4 regions of the Simplicispira piscis genome follow, and region 3 is predicted to be linked to each of the others. Evidence: predicted binding sites of a transcription regulator. Region 3 holds the regulator's gene; each other region holds the start of a gene.
The links. Region 3 encodes sigma-54, which starts transcription at its own class of promoters, with help from an activator protein. Its sites were predicted from a motif close to TGGCANGNAANCTGCTTT; they were not measured.

Region 1 (2,190 bases), on a different contig from region 3:
TGGCCTTTGAACAGTGTTGGCTGGATGTAGTAGCCGCCCGACAGGTCGCCGGGCAGCTGTGCGCGGTTACCCCCGATCAACACCTGCGCACCTTCTTCCTTGCCCAATGCAAGATAGGTCTCGATTTTTTTCATCTGCTCAACGGAGGCCTGGGCGCCCATCATGCAGTTGGTGTCAAGTGGGCTGCCCTGCTGGATGGCTTTGACACGTGCCAGAGCGCGTTCCATGAAGCGGTCGTAGACCGATTCCTGGATAAGTGCTCGGGAGGGGCATGTGCAGACCTCGCCTTGGTTGAAAGCAAACAGCACCAGTCCTTCGATGGCTTTGTCAAAGAAGTCGTCATCGGCATTGGCCACGTCGGCAAAGAAGATGTTGGGCGACTTTCCACCCAGTTCCAGCGTGGCCGGAATCAAGTTGTTAGCCGCAGCTTGCGCAATGACTCGTCCTGTGGCGGTGGAGCCCGTAAAGGCAATCTTGGCAATGCGGCGGCTGGACGCCAGCGGCATTCCCGCCTCACGGCCATAACCGTTAACAATGTTCAAAACTCCGGGAGGCAATAGGTCGGCAATCAACTCCATCATGACCAAGATGGATACCGGCGTGGATTCCGCCGGTTTGAGTACCACGCAGTTGCCAGCGGCCAGTGCCGGTGCAAGCTTCCATGCAGCCATCAGAATGGGAAAGTTCCAGGGAATGATTTGGCCAACGACGCCCAGGGGTTCATGGAAATGGTAGGCAATGGTGTCGCCATCGATTTCGCTCAGACTACCTTCCTGAGACCGCAGACAGCCTGCAAAGTAGCGGAAATGATCCGCGGTGAGGGGAATGTCTGCATTCAGCGTTTCACGAATGGCCTTGCCGTTATCCACCGTTTCTACGTAAGCCAATAGTTCCAAGTTTTGCTCGATACGGTCGGCAATTTTGAGGAGAATGTTGGAGCGCTCTGCGGCAGGGGTGCGACCCCATTTTGTCGAGGCGGCGTGTGCGGCATCCAACGCCAGTTCAATGTCTTCTGCAGTAGACCGTGCAGCCTGGGTGTACACCTTGCCGGTGATGGGAGTGACTACATCAAAGTACCCACCCTTCACCGGTGCAACAAACTTGCCGCCAATAAAATTGTCATAGCGGGGTTTGTATTTGATCTTCGCGTCGGGGGAGCCGGGGAGGGCGTACAGCATGGAATGTCTCCTTGAATGAATGTGTTGACCATGAAGCGATCCACGATTCCCGTGGGCAGTCTTCGCAGGACGTTACGCACAATGCATGCCAGCCTTTGTTTGGGTAGTTTGATGGCGTGAAGCCAGTGTTCTTGCTGGTTTAAGGCGAAAGCGAGGCTGTACCGGGTGTCCCAGTGTGCTGCCAGGTGGTACAGGGTGTTGCAAAACAGAACAACTGGGTGGGTTTTCCTGCTGAAACTGAAATACACCCTGGCGCACAATGGGCCTGTCACCATGTATGCCGCAATGGCGACGCCGGAGATGGCGCACCCATCCTGGCCACTGAACCATCAGGAGACAAACGGCCATGCCCCCTTCCGCTCTTCCGGATAGACCCGTTCCGCGTCTGCTCAGGCAGGCACGCCGCCAACTGATGAACAGCGGCAGCCTGCCGCCCGACATGATTCAGTCGGAGTTATCCCGCTCCTGGTTGCGAAGCTGGAATGCCGGTTTACAGCCTTGCGGTCGAACTCCAGGCGTCCCGCATGCTTCTGCTGCACAACTGGCCCGGGCGCTCGAAATTCAGCGTGAATTGGTCGCGCATGCGCGACCAGTGATGGAGTTTTTGTTCGACCAGACACGCGACAGCGACAGCATGGTGGTGCTGGCCGGGACGGACGGCATGCTCTTGCATGCATCAGGAGACCCTCAGTTTGTGGACCGTGCCGAGCGAGTCGCGTTGCGCCCGGGTGCCACATGGCATGAGCAATACCGCGGTACGAATGCGATTGGCACGGCACTTACGGACGATCGTGCGCTGGTTGTGCACGCCGATGAGCATTTTCTTGAGCGCAATGGTTTCCTGACCTGTGCCGCAGCCCCCATTCACGCCCCCGATGGCCATTTGCTGGGTGCACTGGATGTGTCCGGCGACTACCGTGGCTACCATCGTCACACCCTTGGTCTGGTACGGTCGGCCGCGCGAATGATTGAGCACCGGCTGTTTGAGACGCGGCACGACCTGCGCCAATGG
Region 2 (2,190 bases), on a different contig from region 3:
TGGGCGGGTCCAGGCGCTCTTCGATGTTGAGCAGCAAAATCTGGCACAGCTGCGATACGGCCTTGGCGGCCCAGTAGTAGCGGCGCATCAGGGCTTCGCTGGCGCGCATGGGCAGGTGGGAGCCGTCCGGCGCCTGTGAGCGGTAGCCCAGCGATTCGGCCACTGCGGTCTGAAGGTCGAATACCAGCCGGTCTTCACGCCGCCCAGCCAGTGCGTGCAGGCGTGCGCGCACTAAAAACAGCACAGCTTCGTTGCGTTTGATCTGGCGCACCTCGAAAGGCGTGGCCAGGCCGCTGTCGGCCAGTTCTTCCCAGCTGCGGCCCAGACCGGCGGCGCGTGCCACCCACAGGATGAGGTGCAGGTCACGCAGGCCGCCGGGGGATTCCTTGCAGTTGGGCTCCAGTGCGTAGGGGGTGTTTTCGTAGCGGGTGTGGCGCTGGCGCATCTCCAGCGTCTTGGCGACCAGAAAGGCGTGGGGATTGAGTTGTGCACCAAACTGGTGCTGAAAATGCGTGAACAGGTCTGCATCGCCGCACACCCGGCGGGCTTCGAGCAGCGATGTCTGTACTGTGACGTCGCCTGCAGCCTCGCTCAGGCATTCCTGCACCGTGCGCACGCTGGAGCCAATCTCCAGCCCCGCGTCCCAGCAACTGCGGATGAATTCTTCCACCTGGCCGCGCAAGGTGTCTGCGCCTGCAAGCGCATTGGGCAGCAGCACCAGCACATCGACGTCGGAGTGCGGAAACAGCTGTTCACGGCCAAAACCGCCCACGGCCACCAAGGTCAGCGCGGGGGGCAGGGCGGCGCGTTGCCAGAGTGTGCACAGCAGTCCGTCGGCCAGGCGCGAGAACTTGCGCAGCAGCGCGTGAATGCCGCGTGTGGACGAGCCCGAGGCCTGCAGCGAGGCCAGGAGGGCGCTTTTTTGGAGCCGGTAAGCGTCGCGCAGTTTCTGGAGTTCGGTCATGGCTTTGCTAAGCAATAACCGTGCTCGTGCTTTGCTCCGACTGCGCTACCGCGCTGCATGCAGCCCCCGAAGTTTGACACTGGCGTGGTCCAGTGCCCCGTGCAAGGGCTGCCCCGCCGCACTGGGGGTGTCCCCCTGGGGATGACGCAAAGCGGCTCAGGGGGGGCATAATTTCAGGTGGCCGTGGCCTGCACGAAGGAAGGCAGGGGGGGGGAGCCGGCCGAGAGCGTCATCACCTCGTAACCCGTGGGCGTGACCAGCACGGTGTGCTCCCACTGTGCCGAGAGGCTGCGGTCCTTGGTGACGATGGTCCAGCCGTCGTTGCCAAACTCCTTGATCTCGCGCCGTCCGGCGTTGATCATGGGTTCGATGGTGAACACCATGCCGGGCTTGAGTTCTTCCAGCGTGCCGGGGCGGCCATAGTGCAGCACCTGGGGCTCTTCATGGAACACCTTGCCAATGCCGTGGCCGCAAAATTCGCGCACCACGGTAAAGCCATGTCCTTCGGCAAACTTCTGAATGGCGTGGCCGATGTCGCCCAGGTGCGCGCCGGGCTTGACCTGCAAAATGCCGTGCCACATCGCCTCAAACGTGATGGCCGACAGCCGTTTGGCGGCAATCGAGCACTCGCCAATCAGGTACATGCGGCTGTTGTCGCCATACCAGCCATCTTTGGTGATGACGGTGACGTCCACGTTCACGATGTCGCCTTTTTTGAGCGGCTTGTCGTTCGGGATGCCGTGGCACACCACATGGTTGACCGAGGTGCACAGCGAGGCCGGGTAGGCCGGGTAGCCCGGCGGCTGGTAGCCGACGGTGGCCGAGATGGTGCCCTGCTGGGCCATGCATTCGGCGCCGAGGCGGTCGATTTCTGCCGTGGTGATGCCCGGCCGGATATGGGGGGCGATGTAGTCCAGTACTTCCGAAGCAAGGCGGCATGCGACGCGCATGCCTTCAATGTCCGCAGCGTCTTTGATAGTGATGCTCATAGGGGCGGAATTATCCCATCGCCCTTCGGTTCGTGCAGGGCAAGGGCCTGGTGATGCCGGTGCCCGGTAAAATGGCGGGCTTCGGTCGTGCGGGCCAAGGCCATCTCGGGGCCGCCGCCCGGCACGTTCCTCCCTCACTACTCACCCAGGCCGCCAACGTGACCTTGCACCTGACCACGATCGCGGGCGGCAACGCCCTCAGCCCCTTTCGCGCGCAGCAACTCCAGCCCGCACTCC
Region 3 (2,190 bases):
TCACTGCCCCCCAAGGGGGCCGCGTTTTGCCTTGGGGGCGGCCCGGCGGCAAAACATAGCCCCCACGCTCCCTCACTTTGTGTGGTCGCTGCCCCCCAAGGGGGTCGCGTTTTGCCTTGGGGCGGCCGGGCGGCAAAACCATTGCTGGCCCGGGTGAAAGTGCTCTCATGAAGCCCGGTCTCTCACTGCGCGTTTCGCAGCATCTGGCACTGACGCCGCAGCTGCAGCAATCCATCCGCCTGCTGCAACTTTCCACGCAAGAGCTGTCGCAGGAAATCGAGCAGATGCTCGATGAAAACCCTTTCCTCGAACGCAATACGGAAGATGCGCCGCGCGAGGAGTTCGGTCTGGCCCAGTCCGACGTACCAGCACAAGGGGACGATGCGGCGGCTGAGGTTGCTATTTATTCAGGAGCTGATGGCGTAAGTACATCAAGCCTTGAAGGCAGAAATGATGCGGATTCTGTGGGTGCCTCCGATGAACCCGACTGGGGCGGCGACGGCACCACGGAGATGGCCGCAGACGATGGCGAATGGGGGGGCGACGCCCCTGCGCGCAACAACGGCAGCAGCGATGGCGACAGCGAAGCCGACGCTGCCGATTTGGCGCATGGCCATGAGTCGCTCACGGCATTTCTGCACCGACAGGCACTGGCGCTGCGCCTGTCGGCACTGGACCGGGCTGCGCTGCAATACCTGATCGAATCGTTGAACGACGACGGTTATCTGGAGGATTCCCTGGAATCCCTGGCCCTGGGGCTGGCAGGCGAGAGCGATCTGGAGCAGATCGAAGAGCTGGTGCACCGCTTCACCGTGGCGCTGCGGCTGCTGCAAAGTCTGGAGCCCTCCGGTGTGGGGGCGCGCAATCTGGCGGAATGCCTCACCCTGCAACTCCAGGCACTGCTCCAGGACGGCGTTGAAAATCCCAGCACAGTGCAGAACGCGCTGTGCATCTGTCGGCAACCGTTGGAGTTGCTGGCACGCCGTGATGTGCGCCGCCTCGTTGCGCTGTGTGGCACCAGCGAAGAGCGCACGCGCGCCGCCATGGCCCTGATCGCCCGGCTCGAACCGCGCCCCGGGCGTCGCTTTGCTGATGTGGAGCGCAACATCGTGATTCCCGATGTGCTCGTGACCCGTGTGGGCCGCAGTGGCCAGCAGTTCAATGTGCAGCTCAACCCCGATGTGATGCCGCGCCTGCGTGTGCACGACATCTATGCCGGAGCCCTGCGCGGCCACAAAGGGGGGGATGGACACCAGGCCTTGCAGCAGCGACTGCAGGAGGCGCGCTGGTTCATCAAGAACATCCAGCAGCGCTTTGACACCATCTTGCGTGTCTCGCGCGCCATCGTCGAGCGGCAGAAAAATTTTTTCGTGCATGGCGAACTGGCCATGCGGCCGCTGGTGTTGCGCGATATCGCCGACGAGCTGGGCCTGCATGAATCCACCATCTCGCGCGTGACCACGGCCAAATACATGGCCACGCCGCAGGGCACTTACGAGCTCAAGTATTTTTTCGGCTCGGGCCTGGGCACCGACACCGGCGGCAATGCGTCGAGCACGGCCGTGCGCGCGCTCATCAAGCAGTTCGTCGCCGCCGAAAACCCTGCCAAGCCGCTGTCCGACAACCAGTTGGCAGAAATGCTCAAGGAACAGGGCATCGAGTGTGCACGCCGCACCGTGGCCAAATACCGCGAAGCGCTCAAGATACCCACAACCACTTTGCGCAAGGCGCTGTAGACGCAGGTGCGCGGTGTTGGCGGGCCGATGACCGCGAACCAGCGGTTGCCGCGTGATGGCAAGGGCCCGTGGCGTCGCCGTGCTGGGGGTTGATAACCATTCGCCGTGCTGGGCAGAGTTTGCTCCTGGCCCACCTGCGTCCCTGGCATGGGTAGACTGTTGCGAAGAAGGAGCTACCGTCCATGAAAGTCATCGACTCCATCGCTGCCCAGGCAGCACTCATTGCTGCGGTGCGCCGCGACATCCACGCCCATCCCGAACTGTGCTTCGAGGAATTGCGCACCGCCGATCTGGTGGCGCAAAACCTGGCCGACTGGGGCATTCCCATTCACCGCGGCATGGGAACCACCGGGGTGGTGGGTATCGTGCACGGGCGCGACGGCGGCGCGTGTGGCCGGGCCATCGGCCTGCGCGCCGACATGGATGCGCTGCCCATGCAGGAGTTCAACACCTT
Region 4 (2,190 bases), on a different contig from region 3:
CCGCGGTAGAGCTCGGTATGGCCCTTCTGGCGGCCAAAGCCCTTTACTTCGGTCACCGTGATGCCCTGCACCCCGATGTCGGAGAGGGCCTCGCGCACTTCGTCGAGTTTGAACGGCTTGATGATGGCAGTCACCATTTTCATTTTCAGTTCCTCCTTACAGAGTTTTGGTCAGGGTGACGAGCAGGCGCGACTGGTTGGCGGGTCCGAAATAAGCCTTCTTGTTGGCGCCCGCCACGGCTGCGCCGAGCGAGAGACCGCCGCCAAAGTCGTAGGCCGCGCCGAGGCTGTAATCCATGTAGTTGGGCACGCCCATGTCCTTGATATCGCTGGCAAAGCGCGTGAACCCGACCGAAGCCTTGAGCGTGACCGAGGGCGCCACTTCCTGCGCCACCGAGAACGCCAGGTAGCCCGTGTTGGTGCCCTTGAGGCCCGAGCCTGCCTTGGCACCAGCCCAGCCGAAATAGTCCTTCGACACCGTGTGCGAGTACTTGGCCGTCAGCGGCCCCCAGGTGGTCGCGGCGTACAGCTCGGTGGTGTTGCCTGTGGTGTTGCCGGGATAGAGGTAGGTGAGGGCGCCCAGGTCCCAGTCCAGCGCACCGGCCTTGAATTTGTAGCCGCCGTACAGGTCCATCTCGATGGAGTTGCCGGGCAGCCAGTGCACGCTGGAGTTCCAGTTGCCCACATACCAGCCGGATTCGCCAAAGGCGTAGTCAAAACCGCCCTGCAGCGCAGGCTTGACGGCCCGGGTTTTGCTGGTGTCCTGGTCCTGGCCACGGTACTTGTAGTTGGAGGCCAGGCCCAGGTTGCCGCTGAGCTGCGCGCTGGCCATCAGAGGCATGGCCGCCACAAGGGCGATACCGAGGGTCTTGAGAGATGTGTGGTTCATGGGTCCTCCGGTCAGAAAAAAACAAGCGATAGCCTGTCTACGCACAGACCGTGCCAGGCCTTTCACCGCTACATTCGCAGGGCGGTACATGGCCTTTGCACCGGACTGGTGCATGGCCGCCGGCCATTGCGCCCGCCGCCCGCAAACCGCACTCGTCTGGGGAGAAATACACGCATGAGTCTTGCTTTGGTGCAAAGCCGCGCCCTGCTGGGGTTGCAGGCGCCGCCTGTCACTGTCGAGGTGCACCTGGCCAATGGCTTGCCCAGCTTCACGCTGGTGGGACTGGCCGAGGTCGAGGTCAAGGAGGCGCGTGAGCGCGTGCGCTCGGCGTTGCAAAACGCCGGGCTGGAGTTCCCGCACAACAAGCGCATCACCGTCAATTTGGCTCCGGCCGATTTGCCCAAGGACTCGGGGCGCTTCGATCTGCCCATCGCCCTGGGCATCCTGGCGGCCAGCGGTCAGATCGATGCCGCCCGTCTTGCAGGCTATGAGTTTGCGGGGGAGTTGTCGCTCTCGGGCGAGCTGCGCCCCGTGCGCGGAGCGCTGGCCACCAGCCTGGCGCTGCGTGCGCTGCCCGCCGGGGTGCGGTTGGTGCTGCCGCCGGGCAGCGCCGAAGAGGCCGCGCTGGTGCCCGACGCCCAGGTCTGGCGTGCACGGCATCTGCTGGACGTGGTACAGCAGTTTTTGCCGCCCGGCAGCACGGGTGAAGGCCCGGCGCCCGAGGACAGTGGCTGGACGCGCATGCAGGCTACGCCCCTGCAGACCACGGGTGTCTATGCCGACCTGGCCGATGTCAAAGGCCAGGCCCTGGCCAAGCGCGCCCTGGAGATCGCAGCCGCCGGCGGCCACAGTCTTTTGTTGATGGGGCCGCCTGGCTCGGGAAAATCCATGCTGGCCCAGCGCTTTGCCGGGGTGCTGCCGGATATGACGGTGGACGAGGCGCTGGAGAGCGCCGCCGTGGCCAGTCTGTGCGGCCGGTTTGCACTGGAGCGCTGGGCCCTGCGCCCCACCGGCAGCCCGCACCATACGGCGAGTGCGGTGGCTCTGGTGGGTGGTGGCTCACCGCCGCGCCCGGGCGAGATCTCGCTGGCGCACCATGGCGTACTCTTTTTGGACGAGTTGCCAGAGTTTCCCCGCGCCGCCCTCGAAGCCCTGCGCGAGCCGCTGGAGACGGGCCATATCACTATCTCGCGGGCTGCGCAGCGGGCTCAATTCCCCGCACGTTTTCAGATGATTGCCGCCATGAACCCTTGCCCCTGCGGCTACCGGGGCGCCACGCAGCGCGCCTGCCGCTGCACGCCC

Region 1: the regulator sigma-54 is predicted to act here: its motif matches at 1,252-1,269, upstream of adh (aldehyde dehydrogenase).
Region 2: the regulator sigma-54 is predicted to act here: its motif matches at 973-990, upstream of ACYVOC_RS10130 ([protein-PII] uridylyltransferase).
Region 4: the regulator sigma-54 is predicted to act here: its motif matches at 927-944, upstream of ACYVOC_RS03615 (TorF family putative porin).

What each region holds. Positions count from the first base shown of each region.
Region 1 covers NZ_BAAGQN010000016.1:8,744-10,933, forward strand. The annotation lists gene adh (aldehyde dehydrogenase) at 1-1,178, opposite strand, end outside; gene ACYVOC_RS12040 (sigma-54-dependent Fis family transcriptional regulator) at 1,525-2,190, shown strand, end outside.
Region 2 covers NZ_BAAGQN010000015.1:107,631-109,820, reverse strand. The annotation lists gene ACYVOC_RS10130 ([protein-PII] uridylyltransferase) at 1-964, opposite strand, end outside; gene map (type I methionyl aminopeptidase) at 1,138-1,953, opposite strand; gene purL (phosphoribosylformylglycinamidine synthase) at 2,112-2,190, shown strand, end outside.
Region 3 covers NZ_BAAGQN010000013.1:9,454-11,643, forward strand. The annotation lists gene ACYVOC_RS07425 (RNA polymerase factor sigma-54) at 168-1,736, shown strand; gene ACYVOC_RS07430 (M20 aminoacylase family protein) at 1,919-2,190, shown strand, end outside.
Region 4 covers NZ_BAAGQN010000007.1:67,721-69,910, forward strand. The annotation lists gene glnK (P-II family nitrogen regulator) at 1-143, opposite strand, end outside; gene ACYVOC_RS03615 (TorF family putative porin) at 157-888, opposite strand; gene ACYVOC_RS03620 (YifB family Mg chelatase-like AAA ATPase) at 1,063-2,190, shown strand, end outside.